DNA from 4 places in the Vibrio mytili genome. Region 4 is predicted to be linked to each of the others. Evidence: predicted binding sites of a transcription regulator. Region 4 holds the regulator's gene; each other region holds the start of a gene.
What was found. The regulator PurR, encoded in region 4, represses purine synthesis genes. The targets are predictions, from matches to a motif close to TNANGNAAACGTTTNCNTNA.

Region 1: a site for PurR is predicted at 3,220-3,239, ahead of purM (phosphoribosylformylglycinamidine cyclo-ligase). Genes of this name have one in related genera too.
Region 2: a site for PurR is predicted at 2,601-2,620, ahead of glpX (class II fructose-bisphosphatase). Genes of this name have one in related genera too.
Region 3: a site for PurR is predicted at 2,702-2,721, ahead of purT (formate-dependent phosphoribosylglycinamide formyltransferase). Genes of this name have one in related genera too.

Annotation. Positions count from the first base shown of each region.
Region 1 covers NZ_CP110481.1:2,072,134-2,079,809, forward strand. Annotated here, with positions in the region: gene ONE56_RS09530 (DUF2066 domain-containing protein) at 1-803, opposite strand, end outside; gene ONE56_RS09535 (uracil-xanthine permease family protein) at 1,153-2,400, shown strand; gene upp (uracil phosphoribosyltransferase) at 2,497-3,123, opposite strand; gene purM (phosphoribosylformylglycinamidine cyclo-ligase) at 3,304-4,344, shown strand; gene purN (phosphoribosylglycinamide formyltransferase) at 4,645-5,289, shown strand; gene ONE56_RS09555 (class II glutamine amidotransferase) at 5,385-6,230, opposite strand; gene lpcA (D-sedoheptulose 7-phosphate isomerase) at 6,256-6,831, opposite strand; gene fadE (acyl-CoA dehydrogenase FadE) at 7,204-7,676, shown strand, end outside.
Region 2 covers NZ_CP110481.1:226,934-234,609, reverse strand. Annotated here, with positions in the region: gene ONE56_RS01095 (1,4-dihydroxy-2-naphthoate polyprenyltransferase) at 114-1,031, shown strand; gene rraA (ribonuclease E activity regulator RraA) at 1,114-1,638, shown strand; gene zapB (cell division protein ZapB) at 2,087-2,329, opposite strand; gene glpX (class II fructose-bisphosphatase) at 2,678-3,685, shown strand; gene ONE56_RS01075 (helix-turn-helix transcriptional regulator) at 4,093-4,707, shown strand; gene ONE56_RS01070 (DUF3135 domain-containing protein) at 4,827-5,150, shown strand; gene ONE56_RS01065 (YrbL family protein) at 5,330-5,971, shown strand; gene tpiA (triose-phosphate isomerase) at 6,108-6,878, opposite strand; gene ONE56_RS01055 (5-carboxymethyl-2-hydroxymuconate Delta-isomerase) at 7,211-7,558, shown strand; gene ONE56_RS01050 (hypothetical protein) at 7,617-7,676, opposite strand, start outside.
Region 3 covers NZ_CP110481.1:1,284,783-1,292,458, reverse strand. Annotated here, with positions in the region: gene sbcB (exodeoxyribonuclease I) at 1-395, shown strand, start outside; gene ONE56_RS06010 (CidA/LrgA family protein) at 450-824, shown strand; gene ONE56_RS06005 (LrgB family protein) at 826-1,503, shown strand; gene cdd (cytidine deaminase) at 1,756-2,643, shown strand; gene purT (formate-dependent phosphoribosylglycinamide formyltransferase) at 2,819-3,994, shown strand; gene ONE56_RS05990 (thiopurine S-methyltransferase) at 4,116-4,766, opposite strand; gene ONE56_RS05985 (phosphoribosylglycinamide formyltransferase) at 5,081-5,860, shown strand; gene ihfA (integration host factor subunit alpha) at 6,010-6,300, opposite strand; gene ONE56_RS05975 (AEC family transporter) at 6,815-7,676, shown strand, end outside.
Region 4 covers NZ_CP110481.1:1,882,924-1,890,599, forward strand. Annotated here, with positions in the region: gene elyC (envelope biogenesis factor ElyC) at 1-368, shown strand, start outside; gene torR (two-component system response regulator TorR) at 476-1,192, opposite strand; gene torD (molecular chaperone TorD) at 1,457-2,104, shown strand; gene purR (HTH-type transcriptional repressor PurR) at 2,480-3,484, shown strand; cyclic di-GMP riboswitch class I at 3,763-3,852, shown strand; gene ONE56_RS08660 (TfoX/Sxy family DNA transformation protein) at 3,969-4,559, shown strand; gene ONE56_RS08665 (TVP38/TMEM64 family protein) at 4,670-5,362, shown strand; gene ONE56_RS08670 (putative signal transducing protein) at 5,362-5,685, shown strand; gene ONE56_RS08675 (alpha/beta fold hydrolase) at 5,930-6,733, opposite strand; gene glgA (glycogen synthase GlgA) at 6,858-7,676, opposite strand, start outside.

The sequences.
Region 1 (7,676 bases), 190 kb from region 4:
TTACGCACTTTCATTACCAAAACGTTGGATGGCTGCTCCGTCACAACCACAGCATTCTTTTTCGCATAATAATCAGCAAGACCATTCACCATGGCTTTAATCGCCTGTTCACCCGTTGCAGAGCCACTACGCGGTGGCTTAGGAGAAGCAGAGACGGATGAAGGAGACTGGTCGTATAACGTCCACCGTATCGTATCCTTTTGCACACGTAAGATAAGCAAAGCATCTACCGGATACCGCTGACTCGCTTGGGCGATAGGCGTGATAAAATCGCCCCAAACATCAGAGACCTCTATTCCAGTCACATCATCAAAATCTCCAACAGGAATCGTAACCGGCAACCCGCGCGTCTCAGCAGCACGGCGCAATTTTTTAATGTTCGGAGAGTCAGAGTTTTCCCAAGCGATGGTGCGATCATAGCTTTCTTCTTCAACCATCCAAACAAGAATATTGGCGCGATTAGGTGACCAAGACGGCAACTGTGCCTGATTCAAGAGTGATTGTATCTGCGTACCATTGAACTGCATTTTTAAGCTCGCTTTACCATCCACTCGGCCGTAACCCAACTGAGAAATGTAACGTGAGCTTGACTCCAGCGCCTTTTGAATAACTGGGTTTTGTAAGGAGGAATCCGACCCCGTCGCTCGGACGATAACATCTTTCATACCTTGTTGACGAGCCATAGATTCAGCATCGCTCAACTGACGGTCGATCACCGCTTCTGCATGATAAATATCCACTTGCGTCAGGGCATGTACGGGGAGAGTTAAACAACCTAAAAGTAACAGAGCAAAATAGCGCATAGTTTTCTTCATCCTTAAAACACAACGACAAATGATAAGCAACGCGCAGAGGTCGAGCAAGATAGTGACAGAGGAAATACCGCTAAATATGACACACTTAATATTAATTTTATCAATTTATCATACTGTGTAGCTTATATTTCCTGATAATCAGTTTTATGTCCCTATACGAACGAGCCACAATAATCACCTAATAGCATAAAACACACATACTCTAAATATTTGTAATAAGACAACTCGCAATTCATCCCTCTGTTTTGTAGAATTCACGCGAAATTTTGATCTAAACAGCATTGCAAACGTTTGCTACATGCTAATATCCGCCAAATTTTTTGAATAGGAAATGATTATGAAAAATGCGTTACAAGGCGCTCAAATGCTCTTTGTCGCTTTTGGTGCACTGGTTCTCGTGCCGCTTCTGACTGGTCTCGATCCCAATGTCGCTCTCTTCGGTGCTGGTGTCGGTACTCTTCTCTTCCAATTGATCACTAAACGTTCTGTCCCTATTTTCCTTGCTTCTTCCTTTGCGTTTATTGCTCCTATTATGTTTGGAATCCAAACGTGGGGAATCGCTGCAACCATGGGCGGTTTGATGGCTGCCGGCTTAGTTTATGTTGCGCTTGGTGCCATGATCAAAGTTCGCGGTGTCGGCTTTATTCACAAGATTTTACCTCCCGTGGTCGTAGGGCCGGTGATCATGGTCATTGGTCTCGGCTTAGCACCTACTGCCGTCAATATGGCGATTGGTAAAACGGGTGACGGTGGCGCTCAACTAGTCAACGGTGATGCCGCAATCATTATCTCTTCTGTTTCATTATTAACAACGATTGTGCTCAGTGTCTTTACCAAAGGCTTCTTAAAGCTGGTTCCTATTCTTGGCGGTATTTTGGCTGGATACGCGGTGTCACTATTCTATGGCGTAATTGATTTTACCCCTGTGGCACAAGCGGCTTGGTTAGCGATGCCTAACTTCACTACGCCCGAGTTTAATATCAATGCGATTCTGTTCATGATTCCAGTTGCCATTGCTCCTGCCGTAGAACACGTGGGTGACATGCTCGCTATTTCGAACGTGACAGGTAAAGATTATCTGAAAAAACCAGGATTACACCGCACCATTACCGGCGACGGTATCGCTACGATTGCAGCATCTATGGTTGGTGCACCACCAAACACGACTTATAGCGAAGTAACGGGGGCCGTGATGCTGACTAAAGCGTTCAACCCTGTAATCATGACTTGGGCAGCGATTACCGCTATCGTTCTTGCGTTGGTTGGTAAGCTTGGTGCAATTCTTCAGACCATTCCAGTGCCTGTAATGGGCGGCATCATGATCCTGCTGTTTGGCTCTATCGCGACTGTGGGTCTTAATACCTTAATCAAAAACCATGTTGACCTGCATAAATCTCGTAACCTAGTGATTGTTGCAGTGACACTGGTTTTTGGTATCGGCGGCATGGCTTTCGGCGTTGGCGAGTTCAGTCTTCAGGGTGTCAGTTTGTGCGGCATAGTGGCAATTATTCTGAACTTAGTGCTACCTCATGACCTAGGTGAAAACCACGTCGTTGACAACGCTCAAATGGAAGAACAGAAGTAAACGGTCCACTTTTTCCAATCAAAAACAAATATAAAAAGGCTTGGTTTTTAACCAAGCCTTTGTTTTTAATTCAATTTATAAGAATCAAGGTCGCGCTTATTTAGTACCAAAGATCTTATCGCCCGCATCACCTAGGCCAGGGACAATGTAACCTTTGTCATTGAGTTTCTGGTCAATTGCTGCGGTGTAAAGTTCTACATCTGGGTGCGCTTTTTCTAATGCTTCAATCCCTTCTGGTGCTGCCACTAAAACAAGCACTTTGATTTGGTTACAACCTTGCTCTTTAAGTAAGTCAATGGTTGCAATCATCGAACCGCCAGTTGCAAGCATAGGGTCAACCACAAGAGCGATACGTTCTTCGATGTTTGAGGCCAGTTTGTTAAAGTATGGGACTGGCTCTAGCGTCTCTTCATCACGGTAAATACCGACCACACTGATACGCGCACTTGGTACGTGCTCAAGTACACCATCCATCATACCGAGACCTGCACGCAAGATTGGCACTACGGTTACTTTTTTACCTTTGATTTGGTCGACTTCAACTGGGCCATTCCAACCATCAATGGTCACTTTTTCTGTTTCAAAATCCGCTGTTGCTTCGTAAGTAAGTAGGCTACCGACTTCTGTCGCTAGCTCACGAAAACGTTTCGTGCTGATATCACCTTCTCTCATTAAACCAATTTTGTGTTTTACTAGAGGGTGTTTTACTTCAACAACTTTCATGTCCATCTCCGGCTATAGTTGGCAATATTTAAATAAACCTTCAGATTATACATAATTTTGACGAAGATAGCAGGCGATATCACCAAAGAAAAAAACCAGCGCAAACGTTTGCTATCTGTATTTAAGCACTGGTAGAATAGCGCCGTTTTCATATCCAACTTAAATACCGAGGACTTCCCTGTGAGTGGTAATAACTCTTCTCTTAGTTATAAAGATGCTGGTGTAGATATTGATGCAGGTAACGCGCTTGTCGATCGTATTAAGGGTGCCGTAAAACGTACTCGTCGCCCTGAAGTGATGGGTGGTATCGGTGGTTTTGGCGCACTGTGTGAGCTGCCAACTAAATACAAACAGCCAGTATTAGTGTCTGGTACTGATGGCGTAGGCACCAAACTTCGCCTCGCTCTGGATATGGACAAGCACGACACCATCGGCATTGACCTTGTAGCAATGTGCGTGAATGACCTTATCGTACAAGGGGCAGAGCCATTGTTCTTCCTAGACTACTACGCAACAGGCAAACTGGATGTCGACACTGCTGCAGATGTGGTGTCTGGCATTGCAGAGGGCTGTGTTCAAGCGGGTTGTGCTCTTATCGGTGGTGAAACAGCGGAAATGCCGGGCATGTACGAAGGCGAAGACTACGATGTCGCGGGTTTCTGTGTTGGCGTAGTCGAAAAAGAAGACGTCATTGATGGCTCAAAAGTCGCTGCAGGCGATGCTCTTATCGCGGTAGGTTCAAGCGGCCCCCACTCAAACGGCTACTCACTTATCCGTAAGATCCTTGAAGTGTCAGGTGCAAACAAAAACGAAGATTTAGCTGGTCGTACGATTGGTGAGCATCTTCTAGAACCGACTAAAATTTACATTAAGTCAGCGCTTAAGATGATTGAGAAGTATGACATCCATGCGATTTCTCACATCACAGGCGGTGGCTTCTGGGAAAACATCCCACGCGTTTTACCAGAAGGCACAAAAGCAGTGATCGATGGCAACAGCTGGGAATGGCCTGTTATCTTTAATTGGCTACAAGAAAAAGGGAACGTTACGACGCATGAAATGTACCGCACCTTTAACTGTGGTGTTGGTCTGATCGTCGCCCTACCAAAAGACCAAGCAGACGCAGCCGTTGCGCTTCTTAAAGAAGAAGGCGAAAACGCATGGGTCATTGGTGAAATCGCTCAAGCTGAAGCAAATGAAGAGCAAGTAGAGATCAACTAACTTATAATACCAATTCCAGCAATCTTCTCATCATTCTTGCTGGTTAAAATCGCTGATAGCTGCGTTATAATTTTTGTAATTAGAACCACTAGTTACCGCAAATTTTGTCTTGCTCTAAGCGATTTTTCCTACGCAATTTTATGACAATAAAATTACTGGCATTGGTATATTCAAGCTCAAAAAATGAAAAGAATGAGGATACTAGATGACTAGGTCCTCATTCTGCTATCTGGAACCTCGAAAACCATTTTGATAGTAGGTACTTTTAAAGGATCTACAATTTTAAGGCAGCCTCAACACATGAAAAATATAGTGGTCCTCATTTCTGGTAGCGGTAGTAACCTGCAAGCCATTCTAGAAGCCTGCGATGCCAGCATGCCCAACGCGCATGTTTCTGCTGTTTTCTCAAACAAAGCAGACGCGTACGGATTGGAGCGAGCTAAGCAATTTAATGTGGATGGTCACTTTGTCGATCCTAAAGCATTTGACTCCCGTAACGCCTTTGATGCGGAACTCATGAAACAAATCGACCAGTATCAGCCAGATGTCGTTGTTCTCGCCGGTTACATGCGCATTCTTAGCAGTGAATTTGTCCTGCATTACATGGGTAAGATGATTAATATCCACCCTTCGCTACTGCCAAAATACCCGGGGCTACATACCCACCAGCGCGCAATTGACGCTAAGGACAAAGAACACGGTACCAGCGTTCATTTTGTCACTGAAGAACTCGACGGCGGTCCGGTAATACTGCAAGCCAAAGTGCCAGTCTTTGCTGACGATGATGCAGACACGCTTGCAGCCCGCGTTCAAACTCAAGAACACAGAATTTACCCAATGGTGACTAACTGGCTAGTCGAAGGTCGATTGTCGATGCAAAACGGGAAAGCTTGGTTGGACGGAAAAGAACTCGGCGAGCACGGTTACGCTGCAGAGGACGAGTAATACACTCTCCACCTAGCACAAAATACCCTCCCTACCCCGAACAAAAACAAAAGGCAGTCACACGACTGCCTTTTTCGTTGTTCTAGAGGTTATCTTTACTCTAACGGCTCAGCCGGTGCTTGATTCCCGGGTTTTGGTGCAGCAAATGGCACATCAGCGAGCTCATGCGCATTGTTTTTCACCAGTTCTCCAAAATGAAACAGCCCATATTCACCCGGCTTCATGCGTTGCCATTCTTCATTACCTGTTAACGGTTGAGTGGCGATAACGGACACAATGTCGTTTGGCGTGGTCTCTTCCTGAAAGTTGATTTCGACATCTTCATCAAGCAAAGCAGCTTTGCCAAATGGCGCTCTTCGCGTGATCCAATAAAGGTGATTGGTGCAATACGTCATGACAAATTCGCCATTACTAAGCAGCATGTTGAACACACCTTTGTCTTTTAACTGAACGCAACATTTAGCCACATAAAGGAAGACGGATTCCATATCCTGAGGAGGCTCAGGGTAACGATCTTCCATCTGTTTCAGCAACCAACAAAAAGCGAGTTCACTGTCGGTTTCTCCAACCGGTCGGTGCCCACCTGTATGCAAATCTTGGTAGTTAGATAACTGACCATTATGTGCAAACGTCCAATACTTGCCCCACAACTCACGTGTGAACGGATGGGTATTTTCGAGATTGACCCCGCCTCGGTTTGCTTGGCGAATATGACTCACCACTGCACAGCTTTTTATTGGGTAGTTTTGCACCAGTTCGGCGATCTTAGAGTCACAGCTTGGCTTAGGATCTTTGAAGGTTCGAAACCCCTTTCCTTCATAGAAAGTTATGCCCCAGCCATCGCGGTGTGGACCTGTTCGTCCCCCGCGCTGCATCAACCCCGTAAAACTAAAACAGATATCTGTAGGAACATTGGCGCTCATGCCGAGCAATTCACACATGGTTTAATGAACCTCTTGCCTAGAATTATTCCATTTCTTTTTCAATTAACTGAATGATGATATGGATGATTTTAATGTGTATTTCTTGAATACGATCCGCGTAACCAAAATGCGGAACACGAATTTCAATATCTGCCAAGCCTGCCATTTTGCCACCATCTTTACCTGTCAGCGCGATGGTTTTCATGCCTTTCGCTTGTGCCGCTTCAATGGCTTTTAAAATGTTTGCCGAGTTCCCAGACGTCGACAAGCCAAACAGAATATCACCTTTGCGTCCCACTGCTTCGACATAACGTGAGAATACAAAGTCGTAGCCAAAGTCATTACTCACACAAGAAAGGTGGCTTGGATCTGAAATTGCAATGCCAGCGTAACCTGGGCGATTTTCACGATAACGACCAGTCAACTCTTCGGCAAAGTGCATCGAGTCACAATGAGATCCACCATTACCACATGACAATACTTTGCCATCGTGTTTAAAAGAATCGGCAATCATTTTCGCCGCGGCTTCAATTTGCGCAATGTTATGGTCATCGCTTAAAAATTTGTTGAGCACTTCAGCAGCTTCGTTCAGTTCGCTTCGAATCAGATCTTGGTACATAGGAGGTTCTCTTTTTTATTTCGGTCATCGGCATGCGGTTGCTTTGCCGGTGCAAATGGCTCTGATGCTGAGTCGTTCTCACAGACCCCAACATATTGAGAGTATCTGGGTATAGAGTTTACCCACAAACAAGAATTAGTGTCGATAGAGATCCAACAGATTTGAATTTTTGACACAAATAAACCCCATAACCTGGCTACAAACTCAGCACTGACAATATAAATTTAGAACATTAACTCTACTTGGATCACTTTTTGACCAAATCAGTATTTTACATTTCGTTAATAAATTGGTTACACTTGCAGTAACTGGTTAGACCTCTTACCTAATCGCAGACATACAACACATATAACGTCTGAAAAGGAAATACATATGGATATCTTGCTCTCAATCGTTGCACTGTCAATGACTCTTAGTGTCACGCTCTATCACCGAATGGCACTGGTAAAATCCGTCGCTTCACTGACCTTAGTAATGCTGGTTCTGTCACTCCTTGGCAGTGTAAACATTATCGGTTGGGGCATTTATGCGCTGCTCGTAGCTGTCTTTGCCGTTCCTACCATACGTCAATCTCTCATCAGCCGAAAAGCTCTTGCCCTATTCAAAAAAGTCTTGCCTGCGATGTCTCAAACAGAAAAAGAGGCATTGGATGCAGGGACCGTTTGGTGGGAAGCAGAGCTGTTCAAAGGCAAACCGGAGTGGCAAAAGCTGCACGCAATTCAGGCACCGAAACTGAGTGCGGAAGAGCAAGCCTTTCTCGATGGTCCCGTCAATGAAGTATGTGCCATGGTAAATGACTTCCAAGTCACCCATGAAATGGCCGATTTGCCTCCAGAAGTATGGCA
Region 2 (7,676 bases), 1.3 Mb from region 4:
CCTAAGACCTCTGTCTTCTGTTTTCTTATATTTTATTGACTTGCTTCAGGTCAATAGCGTAACCGAGTGTTTGAGCTTATACTGGGCAAATGAATTACTAGCACGAAAATTTCATGAAACAATCTCTGCAGATCTGGCTTGAGGCCGCTCGCCCTAAAACATTACCACTCGCATTGGTCTCCATTCTTACCGGTAGTGTGCTTGCATACGCTGCGGGGGATTTCTCTCTGATGGTATCCATTCTGGCGTTTGTCACCGCGACATTACTGCAAATCCTTTCTAACCTTGCCAATGATTATGGTGACGCGGTTAAAGGTACCGACAATGAAAAACGTCTTGGCCCAGTACGTGCGATGCAATCTGGTGCTGTCAGTCCTAAGCAAATGAAACAAGCCATCATCTTTAATATTGGACTCACGGTCATTTCCGGACTTGTTTTAGTGCTCTATTCACTGAACTCTGTAGAAAGTATCGTGACCTTCATCGGGCTCGGAGTTCTTGCGATATTGGCAGCGATTGCCTACACCATGGGCAGCAAACCTTATGGTTACGTCGGGCTTGGTGATATTTCAGTCTTTCTGTTTTTTGGTTTACTGGGCGTCTCTGGTACTTACTTCCTCCATACCGGCCACATCGATAGCACTTTATTTCTTCCTGCACTTGGCTGTGGGTTGCTCGCGGTCGCAGTACTCAATATTAACAACATGCGCGACATTGAAAATGACCGTGAGTGTGGCAAACGAACCGTGGCAGTACGCTTAGGTCAGCGCAAAGCCAAGCAATACCATTTTCTTTTGCTTGGTGGGGCTGTGGTTGCGTTTGCCAGTTACCTATTGATTCAAGATAAGTCCATCTGGATTAGTCTGCCCTTCTTGCTCAGCGTCTATTTCGTTCTCCATCACGGAAAAGCGGTTTGGTATACAGAAAAACCAGCACAAATTGCCCCGATGTTGCCAGCCATCGTCAAATGCTCCTTAACGACCAATATATTGTTCGCAACAATTGTGGTAGCTCAAACTCTGGTAAGTTAAAAAAAGAATGTCATTGCATTGACTTAATGCCCAGATATACTCAAGGACAACCAATTTTCTTTTCTGCTTAGAAAGGTACGCTATGGAATACAACACCTCAGCACTCTGTGACATCTATCTCGATCAAGTCGATGTGGTTGAGCCAATGTTCAGTAACTTTGGCGGCAGCGCTTCATTTGCCGGACAGGTCACCACTATCAAGTGTTTTGAAGACAACTCACTGATCCGTGAAACGCTTGAGCAAGATGGCGTGGGTCGTGTTCTGCTAATTGACGGTGGCGGCTCCTTACGTAAAGCCCTTGTCGATGCAGAAATAGCAACCATCGCAGAAGACAACGAATGGGAAGGCATCGTCGTTTATGGGTGCGTTCGTGAAGTCGACGAACTCGAAGACATGAACCTCGGGATTCAGGCACTCGCTTCTATCCCTGTCGGCGCCACCAGCCAAGGTATCGGTGAGCTAGATGTCCCAGTTAACTTTGGTGGCGTCAGCTTTCTCCCTGAAGATTATCTCTATGCCGACAGCACCGGCATTATCCTCTCGCCTGAGCCGCTCAATATTGATTTAGAGTTGGATGAGGAAGAAGAAGAGGCGCTAGGGTCCTAGGAAAAAAAGGACCTAGGTCCTAGGCGAGATTGTTGGAGTTGCAGAGTTCAAACGCAACCTAGGCGAATGTGGTCTTGGAATACAGATTACGGAAACACAGGTCCTAGGCGAGATCGTTGAAGTTACGGTGAATAGACGTGACCTTAGTGAATGTCGGCTTGGATTACTGATTACAGAATACGGAACCCGGAAACACAGGTATTAAGCACTAGGCTACTAGTAGGTTAATGTGGCCTTGGAATACAGAACATACGCCTCTGTAATCTGTAAGCGAAGCGCTCCGTAATCCAAAACCCAAACACGAAACCAACATTTATCCCAGCTAGTTCCGCGCACTCCCTCTAGGACCTAGGACCTGTGTTTTTCCTAGGACCTTGGCTTTCCCTAGGACCTTTATGTAAAAACACCCGCCGAGGCGGGTGTTTTAGATTCTAATGAACCGATAGAATTACTCTACGTCGTCCATTTTGCCAAGTAGTGCGCGAATGCGTTCTTGCCACTGAGCGTGCTCTTGTTGTGCTTGTTGAGCTTTCTGCTCAAGATCTTCACGTTGAGAGCGCAGTTCATTCGCTTCTGTTTCTAGTTTCACTTTGTCTTCTTTCAGCTCTTCTACTTCCATCTGAAGAAGAGTGATTGTGTCAACTGCGGTTTGAATTTTCGATTCTAATTGTTCTAGTACTTCAAAAGACATCTTGGCCTACCTATGTTATTCCGTTGGAGTGACGCACGAGACAGACGTGCACCTAACCTATATGAAGTTCATTCTACTCAGCGTAGCGATGATAAACACGCCCTATATTCGATATTTTGCATCATTCGATTAAAAAAACAGCGCTATTTCACTAAACGCTGACTTTTCTTATTCGTGAGGCAATTTTAACCACGTTATTTTGCCATCGCCACAATAAAAACTCAGCCAAGCTTTGATCAAATTCAACTTAGTGAAGGTTAAAGACACGCAAAAAGGCAAACGTTTAACCAGCGTTGTGCTAAAATCCTCGCGCAAATTATTCTTCCCTCTTGCTTACTTGGAGACATCATGAAACGCGATTTAGCAATGGCATTTTCCCGTGTGACTGAAGGTGCAGCACTCGCTGGTTACAAATGGCTTGGCCGTGGCGACAAAAACGCAGCAGACGGCGCGGCCGTAGAGGTTATGCGTACGCTACTGAACAAAACTGAAATCAGTGGTGAAATCGTGATTGGCGAAGGCGAAATCGATGATGCACCAATGCTCTATATCGGTGAGCAAGTGGGTATCGGTGGTGATGCTGTTGATATTGCGGTTGATCCAATCGAAGGCACTCGCATGACGGCCATGGGTCAGTCCAATGCACTTGCAGTCCTTGCGGCTGGCGAAAAAGGCAGCTTTCTCAAAGCCCCTGACATGTACATGGAAAAATTGGTTGTTGGTCCAGGTGCCAAAGGGGTTATCGACCTCAACAAACCACTGAAAGAAAACTTAGAAAACATCGCCAATGCGCTCAACAAAACACTCGACACGCTTGTCGTCATCACCCTAGCCAAACCACGCCATGACGACGTTATCGCCGAGATGCAATCCATGGGTGTGCGCGTCTTTGCCGTGCCAGACGGTGACGTAGCAGCATCTATCCTAACGTGTATGCCAGACAGTGAAGTCGATGCTATGTACTGCATCGGTGGCGCGCCAGAGGGTGTGGTCTCTGCCGCCGTTATTCGAGCGTTGGACGGTGATATGCACGGTCGCCTTCTTCCTCGCCATGAAGTCAAAGGTGACAACGAAGAAAACCGTATCTACGGTGCTGCCGAACTAAAACGCTGTGAAGAGATGGGCGTTAAAGCCAATGTAGTTCTAAAAATGGAAGACATGGCCCGCAGCGATAATGTGGTGTTCTCCGCCACTGGCATTACCAAAGGTGATTTGTTAGACGGTATCACGCGTCAAGGTAACATCGCCACCACAGAGACGCTGTTAATCCGCGGTCGCTGCCGTACAATTCGTCGCATTAAGTCCATCCACTACTTGGAACGTAAAGACCCAGAAGTGCGCGATATTATTGTGTAGTTTTGAGGACCTAGGGTTATAAAACCGAGGGCCTAGGGAAAAGAAAGGACCTAGATAAAGTAGGTTCTAGATCCTAGGCTCCTAGGTCCTAGGTCCTAGGTGTGATCGCTGGAGTTGCAGTGAATCAGCGTAAGACTGGAGAAAGTGTCCTCGGATTACGGAATACGGAATACGGAAACCACAGCAAACGCCTCTGTAATCGAGAAGCGAAGCGCTCCGTATTCCAAAACAACAAACACAAAACCAACATTTAACCCTGCTGGTTCCACGCGCTCCCCCTAGGACCTAGGACCTTTCTTTCCCTAGGATCTTATGTTTACCCCTAGGACCTGTGTCCACGATTATAAAGCCTTTCCTTTACTAACCCTATCGCGCATAATATGTACTGACATATAAATGGTGGGTATATGAAAACCGTAGATAGGATATTGCAAATCGTTAAGCGTGACGGCTCTGTCACTGCTAAACAACTTTCTTCTGAATTGAGTATGACCACCATGGGGGCGCGTCAGCACCTGCAAGGATTGGAAGACGATGGCATCCTTTCTACTCACGATAAAAAAGTCAAAGTCGGTCGCCCAACTCGGCATTGGCAACTGACTCAAAAAGGTCATGAGCAATTTACCGATCGTCATGGTGAGCTCACCATTCAATTCATCGAAGCAGTCGAACATATTTTCGGCAAAGAAGGGCTGGAAAAAGTCACCTCCGAGCGTGAAAAGCTGACCCTGCATAACTATCGTCAGCACCTTGAGCAATGCAGCTCCCTTGAGAGCAAGCTAGAAACCTTAGTCACTCTGCGTGAACAAGAAGGCTACATGGCAGAGCTGGAACAAGATGAACAGGGCTTCATTTTGATCGAAAACCACTGTCCTATCTGTAAAGCCGCAACACGCTGCCCAAGCTTATGCCAATCTGAATTAAGTGTATTCCAGTCTCTGCTCGGAGAAGACACAACCATCACTCGAACTGAGCATATCATTCAAGGGCAACGCCGCTGCGTATATCGTATTCAAGCGTGAGGCCATTCAGATCTTAGCGCCGACCTGTCTCACTAACGAGACAGACATTCTATTCGCAATCCATCCTCTCTCAATTGGTATAGGCTTTTAGGTATCCCATATGGATTTGGAGAACCATAATGGCAAACCCACAACAAAGCCTGCAACAATCCCTACCCTCATTTGATGAAATGGTAAGGATGGCAGAGCGTGATCCTGTTGCTTTCGAGCAGTTCCGTCATGATATGGCAGAAGCGATGATTAACAATGCGTCTGCGAAAATGCAACCAAGGTTGCGAGCGCAGCAAAGCCATATCGACAGAATGATAGACCACTGCAAAAACCCCAACCACACCAATGTTGTTCTAGGAAACGAACTGAGAAAGCAATTCGTTAAGTTTCAACAAGCGTTGCAAGGAAAGCCACAAGCGAACAAACCCGACAATGTTGTTCAGTTTTATTAAAATAAGGTCCTAGATCCTAGGTTCCTAGGTCCTATCTTTTCCTAGGACCTATGTTCATCCCCTAGTACCTAGTTTTTCCCCAGTTCATGATACAATTGCAACAAGTTCAAAAGTTTCTCTCATAAAACGAACGTGTCATTCTGTTGATGATCACGAGAGAAAACATGTAAAGGTCAAAGATGCAATCAGATCATGAGTTCCAAAATTGGACAGTCATCGGTAAAGGCACGGAGCGAGTTTGTCTCCAAAACCCTGAAGACAGAGCCCAATGTGTTAAGCTGAGCCGGAAAGACACAGCCAAACAAACTTATCGTGAAATTCAGTTTTTTGAACGATTAAAAAATAAAAAGGTTCAGTTTACCCACATTCCTGACTACTTAGGAAAAGTCACCACAGAGACCCAAGTAGGATTTAAGCAACAAGTTGTTTTAGATGAAGATTTGTCGGTCTCATTAAACTTGTCGCAGTACATATCTCAACAGCAAGAATCGGTTGATTTCGATAATATACTTCGGGCGATTAGTACTCTAAAAGATTACTTGATGGAGAATCGCATCATACCGAGCGATCTCGTGCTGACGAATATACTGGTTCAGCAATCGGGAGGTGAAATCAGGCTGTATCTGATTGATGGGTTTGGTAATACCGAGTTTATTCCTTTATCGAGTTTTGTTCCTTATCTGATGTATAGAAAGATAAATCGCAAGTTTACGAAGTTATTAAGACACAACTTGCCTGTATGTATTCAGGCCACTAAGGGTCCTGAAGAGCTGGCAACGTACAACAAAAAAGCGGACGAATTTGAAGCGCGGTACCTTTAACCGTGTAGCGATTGGTCAAACGGACTACGACTTAGACAAGCTCAAGTCTAGACAGGCGAAGACTAAGGTCAATACCAAAGACAGAAAAGGGATGCGTGATGCATCCCTTTGTTATTTCTACTTGTTTAAAACAAGATTACGCTTTAGCGGCTGCCGCTGCTTTAGCGATTGCTGCGAAGCTCTTCGCATCTAGAGATGCGCCACCAACTAGTGCACCGTCGATGTCTGGTTGTGAGAAGTAAGCTTCTGCGTTTTCTGGTTTAACAGAACCGCCGTATTGAATGATGACTTGCTCAGCAACTGCTGCGTCTTTCTCTGCGATAAGTGCACGGATAGAAGCGTGGATGCGTTGTGCATCATCAGCTGTTGCCGCTTTACCAGTACCGATAGCCCAGATTGGTTCGTAAGCGATGATAGCACCGTTTAGCGCTTCTACACCGTACGCGTCGATAACTGCGTTGATTTGACGAGCACATACTGCTTCTGTTTCGCCCGCTTCGTTTTGCGCTTCAGACTCACCGATACAGAAAACAGGAGTTAGACCGTTCTCTTTTAGGAAGTTGAATTTCTTCGCGATGAACTCATCAGATTCGTTGTGGTATTCACGACGCTCAGAGTGACCAATGATGATGTGAGTAGCACCAAAATCTTTCAGCATTTCTGGAGACATATCGCCAGTGAATGCACCGCTGTTGTTTAGGTCAGTGTTTTGCGCACCTAGGATGATCTTGTTACCGCCTTCAGCAATAACACGCTCTGCTAGGTCGATGTAAAGAGCAGGTGGCGCAACAGCCACGTCCACACCTTCAACGCCTTCTAGCTCAGCATTAAGACCCGTTAGTAGCTCAGTTACCATTGCTTTGCTACCGTTTAGTTTCCAGTTACCCATCACTACAGGACGACGCATAGGAATATCTCCGTATTATCTATTAATGATTAATGTAAAAAATCTACGTAGGAATATAACAGAATAATATGAACAGATCATGATTGGTATCATGACTATACCCAAATAACCTCAAGATGCTAGGTTCAGCGAGAATGACTTGGTTCACAGACGCGGCAACGATTTGAAGATCTGGTCTGCGTAGCGCTTGTTTCTGTCAATTCTATCAAAAGCAATCGATTGGTGATCGCGTAGACAGAATAATAGCGCATTCCTCGGAAATTTCCGCTTAGGTTGGTATTACTACACAGTAAACTTTTTGTCAGAGACAATTTATAGAGGAAGGAAAAACCATGCCAAACCTCGTTTTGGAATATTCAAACTCAGTGGACGAGCGCGTCAATGTCCAAGGTTTATTGGAAGATTTGCATAGAGCGGCAATAGAAAGTGGCTTGTTTGAAGTATCTTCAGTGAAATCACGAGCGCTGAGATGCCACCATTGGTTGGTCGGTGACGAAGGCGATAGTGTCGATTTCATTCATATTAATTTTGATTTGTTAGCAGGCAGAACCACAGAACAAAAACGAGAGTTATCCCGCTCTTTGATAAGCGTTCTACAACAACAAGCCAGCCATGTACGAAGCTTAACGGTTAACGTCCGAGATATGGATGTGGATTGCTTCCAGAAGATGGTGAATTGATAAATAAAAAGGTCCTAGATCCTAGGCTCCTAGATCCTAGACTCCTAGGTTTTAGGTCCTAGGTCCTAGGTGTGATCGCTGGAGTTGCGGTGAGCAAATGTGAGTCTGGAGAGTGTGG
Region 3 (7,676 bases), 600 kb from region 4:
AGAAACTCATCGGTGTGTTCTCTATCGAGCGTCAGTTTGATAAGAGTGACGATGTGGACACTCAGCTTTACGACGGATTCTTCTCACCTGCTGATCGCGCTGCGATGGACATTATCCGAGAAACGGAGCCAAACAACCTTGCGGCATTGGACATCGAGTTCGATGATAAGCGTATTAAGCCGTTACTGTTCCGTTACCGTGCGCGCAATTATCCAAGCACTTTGGATGACCAAGAACAACAACGTTGGGCATCACACTGTCGAGAAGTATTTGAAAATCAACTTGAAGAGTATATGCTGAACTTAGAAAACTTAGTGCACGAGCACGAAAGTGACGAAAAGAAAATCGCCATACTCAAGTCTGTTTATCGTTACGTTGAGAGTTTGGCTTCGTAATTTTACCTATTCAAGCGCACCCGCTGGTGTGCTTGACCTTTTAATGCTGTCAAAATGATTAAAGATCGATTCTTACAACTGATCCAACTGCTCATCTCCCTCTTTCTTATCATGGGCGCACTTGGGATCGGCCTGACTATTCAAAAATTCACCAACGTTTCAGTACCGGGTAGTGTGATTGGCATGCTGGTATTGTTCTTCTCTATGACACTGGGCATTGTAAAAGTCGAGTGGGTTAAACCCGGCGCGAGCTTGTTTATCCGTTACATGATTTTGCTGTTTGTTCCCATCAGTGTCGGGTTAATGGAGCATTTTGACATGCTGATCGCCAATGCGTTACCCGTCCTTGCTAGTGCGGTTGGTGGCTCCCTTATCGTACTAGTGAGCTTGGCATGGCTATTGGATTACCTGCTAAAGGAGAACTATTAATATGTGGTTAATTGTCACTATTGTTGTTTTCCTGATCGCTCGTACAATCGCTATCAAACTCAACTCCCCCCTTGCTAACCCACTGCTTATCTGTATTGCGGTGCTCATTCCTCTGTTGATCTATTTAGACATCCCATACGAGACGTATTACGCAGACAATAGTGTGGTGAGTTTTTTACTGCAACCCGCTGTTGTCGCGCTTGCTTACCCACTTTATGAGCAGTTACCTCAGATTAAAGCGAATTGGCGCATCATTACGTTTGCTTGCACGCTAGGCAGTATTATGTCGATGCTGACGACAACCTTAATTGCGGTAGTGTTTAAAGCCGATATTAACTTGATCGCCAGTTTATTAGGTAAATCGGTGACGACGCCTATTGCAATGGAAATCTCGAGCCACCTTGGCGGTGAGGCAGCCGTTGCGGCGATTCTGGTACTGATTGCTGGGCTGTTAGGGTCTATCATCGCTTATCCTATTTACAACCTTATTGGCATCAAACACCCTATTGCTCGAGGTCTGACGATGGGGACGGTTTCTCACGCGCTTGGCACCGCTACTTGTGCAGAAAAGCAGCCAGAAGATGCCGCCTTTTCCTCACTCGCTTTGGTTTTGTGCGGCATTATTACGTCGATACTGGCACCAAGCTTTTTTGCACTCGCGGTGTGGCTGTATCAATAAGCCTCCAATCTACACGGCTTGTGAAGCAACTAAAAAAGAGTTTTACCCTATAATTAACTCGTCATTCTCCACTTCGATGGATAGAGAATCGTTAAACTTGTCGCAGTAAAATGAGATGCAATCGAATACATGTGTGAGCTCTCTCTAATTATGTAACAGATGTAACCATTGCATTTCACAATGTGACAGGAGGCACAGAACATTTTTCTGTCTCACATACAATAATGTTCCATGCAATAACAAGGATTCAACATGAAAAGTCGCATTGAACAGGCGCTCGCAAGCGCTCCTGAAGCACTTTCAACTCAACTTGCGCCAATTGTCCAATCGGACGATTTTGATGCTACTATTTCAGCACAACAGTTCGAACAGTTGCGCGCAACTACTGGCTTATCAGATAAAGAGCTTCGCGTTGCCCTACTGCCTTTTGCTGCCGCTTATGCCTATACGCCTATTTCAGAATTCTATGTCGGTGCCATTGTCCGTGGCCTTTCCGGTCGTCTGTACTTTGGCGGAAATATGGAATTTCTCCACGTCCAGTTAGGACAAACCGTTCATGCCGAGCAGGCGGCGATCAGTCATGCTTGGATGAAAGGCGAACGTGGTGTGAAAGATATAACCATTAACTTCAGTCCATGTGGCCACTGCCGCCAATTTATGAATGAGCTTTCCACTGCGAAAGAGCTCAAGGTTCAATTACCCGAACGTGAAGAAAAGACACTGCACGAATACCTACCAGAGGCATTTGGGCCGAGTGACTTAGGCATCGAATCTGCGCTGATGGCAGAAGTGAAGCATCAGTTCAGCTGTGATGATCAAGATGCGTTGATTCAAAAAGCCGTAGAGGCGATGAATATGAGTCATGCCCCTTATACAAACAACTTAAGCGGTTTAGCATTAGAGCTCAAAAATGGTCGCCAATTCCAAGGTGCATACGCTGAAAACGCAGCGTTTAACCCAAGCTTACCGCCGCTTCAAGTCGCCTTGATTCAAGTATTGCTTGCCGGTGAAACATTCGAGAATATTCAAGCCGCAGCGTTGGTAGAAAACTCACAGGGTAAAATTAGCCACCTTGCGGATACCCAGTCCACATTAGAGTCGTTAAACCCGGATATACCGTTAAGTTTCGTTAACGTATAGAACACGTGACAAAGATAAGAGCTCTACAACAGGTAGAGCTTTTTTATTGACAAAAACCTTGCGCAAACGTTTGCTTCACTGACAAAATTCAGTATGATCCCCTGCAAATTCTGTCTCATCATACTAATCAGAGTTATTTTCTACGATTGGTATCCATATTTTGTAAGGGAACACTATGTTCGGTACTGCAACCAGCTCAAATGCTACCCGCGTATTACTTCTTGGCTCTGGAGAACTCGGTAAAGAGGTCGCGATCGAATGCCAAAGACTTGGCTTAGAAGTGATCGCCTGTGATCGTTACGCTGACGCCCCGGCAATGCAAGTCGCCCACCGTAGTTATGTAATCGACATGCTAGACGGCCAAGCTTTGGAAGCAATCATTAACAAAGAACAGCCGGCTTACGTGGTCCCTGAAATCGAAGCTATCGCGACCGATAAACTGGTTGAACTCGAAGAGAAAGGACTGAATGTTGTCCCGACGGCAAAAGCCACCAAGCTCACAATGAACCGTGAAGGCATTCGTCGTCTAGCAGCAGAAGATCTTGGCTTAACAACATCGCCTTACCGTTTTGCGGATAACTACGAAGACTTCAAAGCAGCCGTCGATTTTGCGGGTATTCCTTGCGTGGTTAAGCCAGTGATGAGCTCGTCAGGTAAAGGCCAAAGCGTTATTAAATCCGAAGAAGATATAGAAAACGCTTGGAACTACGCGCAAGAAGGCGGTCGTACTGGTGCGGGACGTGTCATTGTTGAAGGCTTTATCGACTTCGATTACGAAATCACCCTGTTAACGGTTCGCGCGGTTGATGGCGTTCACTTCTGTGCACCTATCGGTCATCGTCAAGAAGACGGAGACTACCGTGAGTCTTGGCAGCCACAAGTTATGTCCGAGAATGCGATAAAAGCCGCTGAGTATGCCGCAGAGAAAGTGGTGAATGCGCTTGGAGGCTACGGGATTTTTGGCGTGGAGCTATTTGTTAAAGGTGATGAAGTCATCTTCAATGAAGTCTCCCCTCGCCCACACGATACCGGCATGGTCACTATGATTTCTCAAGAGATGTCTGAGTTTGCACTTCACGTGCGCGCGTTTACGGGTATGCCTATCAATAGCATTGTTCAATATGGCCCTTCGGCATCCGCTGTTATCCTTGGTCAAGGTACCTCAACGAACATTCGTTTTGATAATGTTGCTGAAGCGGTGGCGCAACCTCAAACGCAAGTTCGTCTATTTGGTAAGCCAGAAATCGACGGACGTCGCCGTTTGGGCGTGGTATTGACTCGCCGAAACTCAACGGAAGAGTCCGTTCAAGATGCGGTCGCAAGCGCGGCTAAAGTTAACGTTATCTACTAAGCGACTTATTCATCAAGCGATGATAATAACGTCTGCCATTTTAAGGATAGAAACAAAAGCGCAGCTCAAGGGCTGCGCTTTTTCGTTGCTTTACGTATTTCGTAATGCTCAGTATTGAGAACTACGGAGCTTCAATTAAATACACTTCTTCAGAGAAACGACTCAATCCTTTGTCTTTGATTTTAGGGTGGCTCTCATCTGCTTCATCAACGTTCAAGCACGTTACTTTATAACCCGAGAACAACTGCTCTATTTCACTCACAGGCACACTAAACGGTGGGCCCGCCATTTCTTCTTGTACGTAGTTCAACGTGATCAATAGAATTCGTCCACCTGGGTTAAGTAACTGTTTTAGTCGACTTGCGTATTCTTCTCGCATATCTTCCGGCAGTGCCACAAGAGAGGCTCGGTCGTAAATAATATCAACTTGTGAAAGCGGCGCAGTAAAGAAGTCACCCGTATAAATGGACAACTCATCAAACTGATACAGCTCGTGCATGCCGTTGATTGGCGTGACCATTGGTGTGTAGAAGTGCTCAGCAAAGAAAGCGCGAACGGCAATTTGACTTAGCTCTACGCCGACAACTTCTTCATGTTTGGTTGCAAGCCAAGCGAGATCTTCCGATTTACCACATAAAGGAACCAGCACCCGGTCACTACGTGTTGGTTGCGTATGATGCCAATGTGTTGGCAATAATGGGTTCACATCTTCCAGGTGAAATCCGATTTTATTACTGGCCCATTTGTTGTGCCAAAATTCTGGGTCTCTCATCGTTTTCTTCTTGTTAGCTGATTGTCATTTTGTGCGTTAAGCCTAATGGTTTTTCAGAATTTGTCTATGCCGTTCATCTTTCGTTAATACTCAAGTGATAGGATATTTCCATACCTTAAGTGAAAGCTCTGATACCGAAATATCAGAATAATAAAAATATAAATGGCGACCTAGCGCACGATTCTACTATTAAGTTTATTTATAACCTTGGAATCTGTCGATAAGACCCCATTCATAATGTGAGTACCTAACTTGCCACACTTAGTGACATTTTGTTCCCAATTTTCTAAGTGCAAGCAACTAAAGGAGTGTGAATGAGCTTATTTTTACGTACTACCGCTTTGATGCTTTTAGTACTAAGCCGTGCCCCAGCATTCGCTGCAATCCCTAACACGTCAACGACGAGCAACATACAAAATCGTTCTGCCAGCCAAAACGAAGTGTGTCCGAAACGATTCAAACACAGCCTTAGCGGCTTATATGGCATTCAATCATTCGACACCCAAGCAACTCAACCCTACTCCGATTTCGACATTATCTACAGCAAAGCACATCAAGCACAGTTTGAGCTTGAAACCATCTGCAAAAGTTCAGCGTTATTAAATAATGCCCTACCACTTTTCGCGGGAGTAAAATCCCAACATCGCGCCGAAGAAAAAGTACGTATTGAACTCAATAACCAAGTAGAAAGGATTACTGACCTTGCCCGAGGCACAATTGTGGCGGACGATGTGCCTAGTTTAATCTCGATTTATGAGACCCTCGAACGAGAGACGACGATCGTAAAAGTCAAAAACCGTTTCAAGAAACCAGGTCCATCGGGCTACCGTGATTTAAACTTATTGGTTCGGTTACCCAAAACGAATCTTATCGCTGAAGTTCAACTTCACCTAAAAGCCATTGCAGACGTAAAAAGTGGGCCAGAACACGACTTGTATGAAAAAATTCAAAAACTGGAAAGACTAGCCATGCAGGAGAAACGTGATTTAAATGAGATTGAGATGGCGTCAATTCAGCGTATGCGTACTCAATCCAAAAATCTGTATCAACAAGCGTGGCAGCCGTACTTAACTACACACTTGGAAGCAGCCTAACGCAAGACTATCGTCTTGTTTTGAGCAAGAAACAAAACCACCGCTCCGAAGAGCGGTGGTTTTTTAATGGGGTGAAGGTATTAACAAAGGTTAAATACAACAAAAGATCACCATTTAGTGTGATCTTTTGTTCGGGGTCGCAGTTACGGTTATTTCTTCAAGTTTTCTACACGAGCTTTCAATTTTTGACCCGGGCGAAATGTAACTACACGTCGAGCAGTAATAGGAATATCTTCACCGGTCTTTGGGTTACGACCAGGACGTTCATTCTTGTCTCGAAGATCAAAGTTACCAAAACCTGACAGTTTTACCTGTTCGCCACTTTCCAGTGCCTTACGAATTTCTTCAAAGAACACTTCCACCGTTTCCTTGGCGTCCCGTTTACTAAATCCCAGCTTATCAAACAGGTTTTCTGCCAGTTCGGCTTTTGTGAGCGCCATAAAACTTTCCTCAAAGCTATGTTTAACAATGCTACTTAGTGTAGCGCCAGAGCAGTTTTACCCTACCAATTCAACAACATATCGGGGTTACATCAGGAAGTGTATGACAAGCTTCTGATTTTCGCCAACTTTTTTTGACCACGTAGAAATACAACAACCACAATCAAAACATTGTTAAAAACCAACAATCTAACATAAACTATTTCATACCACTGTTTATTAAATTTATTTATAGTTTATAAAACTATAAATAAATACATTACCAATATTAACCACTACTCAATAAAAATATCAGAGATTGCTAATTTGACGGACAATTGACATAAAATCTCACGTAAATTCAGAGGATTGTCTCAATTTCACATCTAAGTCTCTAATTTTGCGCAGTACAACTAAGCGATGATAAAGAATGATTGAACCCAAAGTTCTCAAGGGTTATTCGTGACGGTTTGAATAAAGGCTGCTAGTGTCTTTTGTTTGTTCCTCTTCAAATTACTCATTTTTAAGAGCATTCATGATTCACCAAGTCATCAGCATTCTGTTCCCAGTGTTCGCTCTAGTTGGCGTTGGCTATCTTGTCGGACGATATATTAAGCCTGACTTTCGGCCGATTAATCGCATCAATATGGAGGTGTTTACTCCCGCCCTCGTATTCTCATCGCTGGTGAGTATGCCATTAAATTCAAACCAAGGTCCTCTTCTGTTGGCTGCAATTGTGGCAGTTGTCGTGCCTGGTTTAGTGATGCTCCCTGTATGTAAAATCACTGGGTTATCTTTTAAATCTTGGGCACCACCACACATGTTCCGAAACAGCGGCAACCTAGCCATTCCCCTGTTTACTTATACCTTTGGAGATGTTGCTCTTTCTTCTGCAGTCATGCTATTTGTGGTTTCTGGCTGTCTTCACGTTAGTTTGGGTGTCTCTATATTGAGTAACGGAAACCCTTTCAAACAAATGATTAAGATGCCGATATTTTTGTCTGCTTCGCTTGCAATGGCGCTGAACTTATCTGGCTTTGGTGCATGGGGTCCGCTGTATGAAGCCACAGCGCTTTTGGGCCAAGCTGCCATTCCGGTCATGTTACTGTCCCTTGGCGCACAGATGTGTCACTTAAGGTTGGATGGTTTAAAAGTGGGTGTGATATGCAGTGTACAGTCATTAACCACAGGCGCCATTGCGTTTGGATTAATTTATTGGTTTATCCCTCTGCCGACGATGCAACTGCAGATGATGGTCTTGTTTACCATGTTACCACCAGCGGTGATGAACTACCTGTTTGCAGAACGTCTGAATATTGAACCAATGAAAGTCGCCTCCATGGTCCTCTTCGGTAACTTTTTCAGCATATTAACGTTGCCAATTCTCTTAACTTACA
Region 4 (7,676 bases):
CGCTAGCACTTGGTGTCGCAAAATCGGACATTATTTTATTAGAGGATGCGAAAGACACCTGGGAAGAAGCAAGACAAGCAGCAGCATTTGTACAGCAAAAAGGCATTGTGTTGGTCACATCAGCAAGCCATATGAGCCGCGCTTTATATGAGTTCAACGCAGCAGGCATTAAACCCTTCCCTGCGCCAACCAACTTCTTAGCGACAGATGAAATTAATCAAGCATGGGATAAATACGCGCCAAAAGCCCGTTATTTAGAGCAAACCGAAATATTTTGGCATGAGTTTTTAGGCAGTATATGGCAACGACTGCGTGATACCGTTGGACAAACTCCGATGGTCGATCCAGAGCCATCAACCACCAATTAAAGCATGGTTAAAACGGTAAAAAATAAAAAAGGAGAGCAAGGTTGCTCTCCTTTTTTATTTTATTAGATTTGTCTAGATTTTGGTTTGAACGAAATGGAACGCAAAAACTAGTCGCCTGCGAACATATACCCCTCACCATGAACCGTAACAAAAATTTGTGGGTTCTTAGGATCAAACTCCATTTTTGCGCGCATGCGTCGAATAAGTACATCAATGGTGCGGTCGTTTGGCGCATCAACACGATGGCTGATCATGTTTAATATACGCTCTCGACTCAACACCTGATTTGGGTAAGAAGACAACGCTACCAACAACTCATACTCGGCTTTGGTCAGTTTAACGGGCTCATCATTGCGACTTAAAGCTCGACGCTGAATATCAAACGTCCACTCCCCAAAACGAACGATATGCTGTTCGTCTTTCGCGTTTGCCGTCTTGTTCGATCCTTGTCGAGCCGTTGAAATCCGCCACAGCAGGTTTTTGACTCGAACTAATAACTCTCTTAATTCAAAAGGCTTTGTTACGTAATCGTCAGCCCCCATTTCTAGGCCAACGATTTTATCTATGCTATCCGTGCGTCCTGTTACTAATATAATGCCAATATCTGATTGACTGCGTAACTCCCGGGTCAACATTAATCCATCTTCTCCCGGTAAGTTGATATCCAACATAATAAGATCGACACCATCATTTGATTGAAGCACTTCACGCATTTGTGCGCCACTCTCTGCTTCGCTGACGGTGTAGCCTTCATGTTGAAAGTAACCCACTAGTTTACTGCGGGTTACGACATCATCTTCTACGACTAATACGTGATAGCTCATTTACACCACTTTCTGTTGTGATTTACCGGATCGTATTCTATTCATAATCATTAACATTTCTAGTCATTGTTCGCCAAAAAAGCAAGATTTAACGTTTTTCTTGATTCAAAACAATCTAACGAACACCTATTAACAACTGCATATATTTCAGCATAAATCGTCACAAACATAGTTACTGCTATTCATTTTAATTGATTACACTTATACCCATAACCTCAAACGAATTTATGATGCTCAAGAGAGTGCATTAGCAGGAGCCAAATCATGCAAGAACTTAAGGCTTTCAACGAAAAACGCGCTGAAATTTACTGGTGGTTTTCCAGTCTGTTTGCCAAAGAGTTGACAGAGAAAGAACTAGAGGCGTATCACAGCGTGGAGATAAGAGGCTTTCTATCTGGTTTGGGCGAGAACCCAGCCCTGAAGCCCGCAGTCGATACATTGACTGATGCTCTGAATCGGTTGCAAGTGCGTCACGATGCTCAGTTGGAGCTAGCCGCAGATTTCTGTGAGCTGTTTTTGAAAACACACAAGCACGGTGCACTTCCCTACGCTTCTATGTACATCGGTAGCTCTGGATTACTTAATGATAAACCAGCAGAAGAGATGGAAAGATTAATGGCAGAATTTGGCGTACAGGTGGATGCTAGCTTAAATGAACCCGCAGATCACTTGGCCGTAGAGCTCGACTTTTTAGGCAACATGATCATTCGTTCCAACGAGTTTGAACAAGAAAAGCACATGGAAGAAGCTTTCCTAAAACAAAATGACTTTATTCAAAACCAGTTGATGACATGGCTACCCCAATTCGGTAAAAAGTGCTACCAGCTTGATGAGTTCGGCTTTTATTCCAGTGTGACTCAGTTGCTCATTGCATTTTGTAAACTGGACAGTGGTTATCTGATTGGAGAATAATTATAGCTAATCGTTGTTCTCTGCAAAATTGTGACTTCAAATACACTAAACTGTTGTCTAAAGCATTGCCTGACTGGTGACATCGGGATAAAATGTGAGCGCAAACGATTACATATATTATTTACATGCAAACCGCTCATTTCAGCGGTTTTTGTGTTTTTTGGTTCAATGACTTTCCGTAAATGAAAACAGACAAGGATCATTGAACTCCGCTACTAAAAGCCTTTACCAATAATAGAATAACCAATAATCAACGCGATCTACTCGCTCGTGGTGCGTATTTATTACATGCAATAAAGTGAATGCAAGCACTTTCGCGCAGCCGGTTTTCTCCACTAAGGTATAATCATAGTAGCTCGATACAGGACACTATTTATGGCCACTATAAAAGACGTCGCTCGCTTAGCCGGCGTTTCAACCACTACAGTTTCGCACGTTATCAATAAAACGCGCTTTGTTGCAGAAGCAACTCAAGAAAAAGTCATGAAAGCGGTTGATGAGTTAAATTATGCCCCTAGTGCGGTAGCTCGTAGCTTAAAATGTAATTCAACCAGAACCATCGGTATGTTGGTGACTCAGTCAACCAACTTATTCTTCTCTGAAGTCATTGATGGTGTTGAGAGTTACTGTTACCGACAAGGTTATACTCTGATTTTATGTAACACAGGTGGCATATACGAAAAACAACGTGACTATATTCGTATGTTGGCAGAAAAGCGTGTTGATGGCATCTTGGTTATGTGCTCCGATTTAACCGAAGAGCTAAAAGAGATGCTTGACCGTCATGCTGATATTCCAAAGGTGGTCATGGATTGGGGGCCAGAGAGCTCTCAAGCAGATAAAATCATGGATAACTCAGAGGAAGGTGGTTACATAGCAACTAAGTACCTAATCGATAATGGTCATACTGATATTGCGTGTTTAAGTGGTCACTTTGAAAAACTGGCTTGTAAGGAACGTATTCTAGGTTTCCGTCGTGCTATGGCTGAAGCTGATCTCCCTGTAAACGAGGATTGGATTCTAGAAGGTAACTTTGAATGTGACACTGCCGTATTGGTTGCCGATCAGATCACCGCTATGAAAAAGCGTCCAACAGCGGTCTTTTGCTTCAACGATACAATGGCACTTGGTTTAATGAGCCGATTACAACAAAATGGCATTTCAGTGCCAGATGATATTTCTGTTGTGGGCTATGACAATATTGAGCTGGCAGAGTATTTCTCACCACCACTTACAACCATTCACCAGCCTAAGCGCCGTGTTGGTAAAAATGCGTTCGAAATTCTGCTTGAGCGAATTAAAGATAAAGAGCATGAGAAGCGAATTTTTGAAATGCAGCCTGAGCTGGTCATCCGCAATACGGTTAAAAAACTCAACTGAGTAAAATAGTCTAACAAATAAGCACCTGCGCAAGGTGCTTATTTTTTTCTTAAAAATAACATTTATTAAACCCCCATCTAACTTTTCACAAAACCTCACAAAATAACTCTTTGTTTTATTGTCACTTAATGCAATAAAAGCGTTCTCTTGTTGTGTTAATTGACCACATCAGATAATAAGAATCATAATGCATAATTACGCATTATTTACTGAACGAACATCACACTTTATGAGCTGAAATGTGATATTGATTCAATATCCACAGTATTCTGAAAATGTCACGCACAGGGCAAACCATTTGAAAGAATGGGACGCAAAGCTTCCGGCCTGAACCCTATTTTTTAGTGGAAGGTAGCGGGGTTGCCGATGGCAAATATGCATATAATGAGTTTACCCTTTAATGACATTGTTACTACATGCATTTGCTAATCTCTCGGACCTGATTTTTGGTGGCGTAATATGAATTACACCGAGATAAGACATCATGGATAAACCAATACTCAAAGACTCAATGAAGCTGTTTGAGGCACTTGGCACGATCAAATCGCGCTCAATGTTTGGCGGCTTCGGGCTGTTCGCAGATGAGACTATGTTTGCTCTAGTAGTGAACAATCAGCTTCATATACGAGCAGACCAGCAGTCCTGTTCTCAGTTCGAGAAACAAGGACTAAAACCGTACGTATATAAAAAGCGTGGCTTTCCCGTTGTTACTAAATACTATGCTATTTCTAATGATTTATGGGAATCTCGTGAACGTTTATTGGACGTTGCGCAACAATCTCTTAAATGCGCAAAGTTGGAAAAAGTCGAGCAAGCCAATACCAAACCAACGCGGTTAAAAGACTTACCTAACCTTCGGTTAGCAACAGAGCGAATGTTGAAAAAAGCCGGAATTAAATCCGTAGAACAGCTCGAAGAAGAAGGCGCATTAAACGCATATAAAGCAATCCAAGATACGCACAGCACCTCTGTAAGTATCGAACTACTCTGGGCTTTAGAAGGCGCGATTAATGGTACTCACTGGAGCGTGGTTCCGCAAACTCGTCGGGATGAACTAAAAAGCCAACTTCAGTAACGTCCGTTTTCAAGTATCATCAAACCGCAGTTTTATCTGCGGTTTTTTTTGAAATTTTTTCCTCTCTTAACCTGTCTATAGATTTTGTGATATCTAAGTGGAACTGCATAATGGATAAAAAAAAGATCGTCGGGTTAATCCTTGTTACTGTCATCGTAATCTTAGCGACATACTTTAGCCCCTATTTGACCTTAGAAAATGCCAAAGCCCAGCAAGCCGATTTAAACGCTTATATTGATAAAAACTTCATCTTGGCAGCGGCGGTGTACTTCTTCACCTATATTGTCGTTACTGCTTTATCGATTCCTGGCGCCGCGGTGGTCACCTTACTCGGTGCAGCACTTTTTGGTTTTTGGTCAAGTTTGTTGCTAGTCTCTTTTGCCAGTACGATTGGAGCGACAGTGGCGTTTCTGAGTAGCCGCTATTTGCTGCAAGAGTGGGTACAAAATAAATTCGGCAAAAAACTCGAGGCCATTAACAATGGTGTCAAAAAAGACGGTTCGTTCTATCTGTTGTCGCTGCGTTTGATTCCGGTATTTCCTTTTTTCTTAATCAACCTTTTAATGGGGCTAACGCCGATGTCAGTCGGCCGATTCTACCTGATAAGCCAAATAGGTATGCTACCTGGAACCGCCGTATACCTAAATGCAGGTACCCAATTAGCTCGCATTGAAAGCCTCTCCGATGCCGCGTCGCCCTCCATATTAGCCTCTTTGGCTTTACTTGGGTTGTTTCCTATCATCATTAAGTGGGTAATGATGAGGTTCATGCCCAACATTCAAAGCAAGAGAAATAATACTTAATGAAGATATTTATCGCTAAGAATCCAGCTGAAGCCCATATTGTCTGCGAGTTGCTAAAAGCAGAGCAGGTATGTTGTGAGGTACGTGGAGAGGGGATCTTTGGGTTAAAGGGTGAATTGCCCTTTGGGGAAGACACGGATCCTTATGTTTGGTTGTTGAATCCAGAGCAACACCGCCAGGCAGCGATAATTATTGAAGGCTATGAAAAGCAAACGCAACCAAACGTATTTCCGGATTGGCAATGCCCTCATTGCTTAGAGAACAATGAAGGGCAATTCGGTGCTTGTTGGCGGTGTGGGTATCACATTGATGGAAGGGACTAGGTATTAGGGTCCTAGGTCCTAGGTTCTAGGCCCTAGAAAAAGATTACTGATTACTGATTACTGATTACTGATTACTGATTACTGATTACTGAAATTTATCCCATGCATTCAGCTTGTCAACGTCATGCCAGCGAGCTCAATCGTGACGCTATTCTGTATTCCCTAAAATACAACACACCAATCCCAATACGAGAATACTGAAGCTTCGAGTATCTCCCCCTCTAGGATCCTAGGACCTTACTAGTTAAGCCATTAAGCTTTGTCGCTTTATGAATTCAATGGAATGTTGATTAAAATCGTCTGGTCGCTCAACATTACAAACATGCCCACAGTTAGGAATTTCACGAAGTACGCTTAACTTATGTGCTGCAACCATTTCTTTAACAGGTTTAATGAACATATAGTCCCTATCCCCCATCAAGTATAGTGTTGGTATTGGCAACTCTCTGTCTTTGAAATACTTCATTAATGGGTTCACATCCGCCGCTAATACAAACCAACGTTTGAACTCTTTTTGACAAAGTTTCTTAGCTTCTCGAATAAATAGATGCCTCGATTCACGTTGATTCCTCTGTGGCATCACAACATAAGCAAATAACTTATATAACCACATATAAGGTAAGATGTGCTTGCAGAAGTTTCCTGACTTCACCAGAATTTGCGAGCGTGTATTCAACCGAGTCACGGCACCACCTAGCACCATTGAGCTGACCCTTTCTGTCGCAAGCTCTGCTAGGTTGCGCACAATGATGGTACCCAATGACATACCAACAAAATGCGCCGACTGGATCTTTAAGTGGTCCAACACCTGTAAAATATCTTGCGTCACTTCAGTAAAGGTATAGCGGCTGGTGATCAACTCTTTAAGCAGTTTATTTGACTTTCCATGCCCTCTTAGATCGATAAGTAACAAATTAAAATGCTGCTTATACGCCTTAATTTGCTTAAACCATATCGAAGAGCTGCCTCCTGCACCGTGCACAAATACAACCCACTCATTGCTGGTAGGATGTAAATAGGTTTTATGAAAGAGTAGCGCTTGAGTCATATTCCAACATGAAATGTAATGTTACTAAGTACGGTCGGCAATCCTACCACACTCCGGTGAGTCGACATAATCAAGGCACCAATTTTGGTGCCTTAGTTACCATTTAATTGCGCTTGGGTAACGCCTAAGTAAGTCTAGACGAATGTAACGCAGAGTGATAGAGCTGCAAATATTGTTCTGCGGCTTTTCGCCAACAAAAATCTTTTTGCATCGCGTAAAGCTGCATACGTTTCATCTCTTCGTGATCTTGTACATACAGTAACAAGGCTCTTAACATCGTAAGTAACAGAGCTTGTGGGGTAGGATCATAGAAGACAAAACCCGTCGCTTCTGCACGATTGACATCATAATCAACCACACTGTCTTTTAGCCCACCGACACCACGTACGATTGGCAACGTCCCATAAGCCATGCTGTAAATCTGGTTCAGTCCACAAGGCTCAAATTCAGACGGCATTAAGAAGAAGTCAATGCCGGCTTCAACCAAGTGAGAAAGCTCATTATCATACGCTTCAACAAAGACGAACTTATCGGAATGTTTCGCTGCCGCCTCGTCCAATTGCGCGGCCAGTACGGGATCGCCTGTACCGACGATAACCAACTGCACATCGTGCTTAAGAAAGTCTTCCAAAGCCGGGAGTAGATAGTGAACACCTTTTTGCGTCGTCAGACGACATACCATGCCGAACATGGCACAGTCTCGCTCTTCTAACCCAAGGCGTTGCTGTAATACCCTTTTGGAAGCAAGTTTGCCATCACTCATACTTTGATGGTTCGCTTGATAATTCAGCGGTAGAAAGCCATCGGTTTCAGGATTCCACGCACTATAATCACAACCATTGAGAATCCCCACCAAGTCATTCGCGCGATGTTGGAATTCCCAAGCCATGCCATGACTGCCAAGTTCCGTTTTCAACTCTTCAGCGTATGTTGGACTTACTGC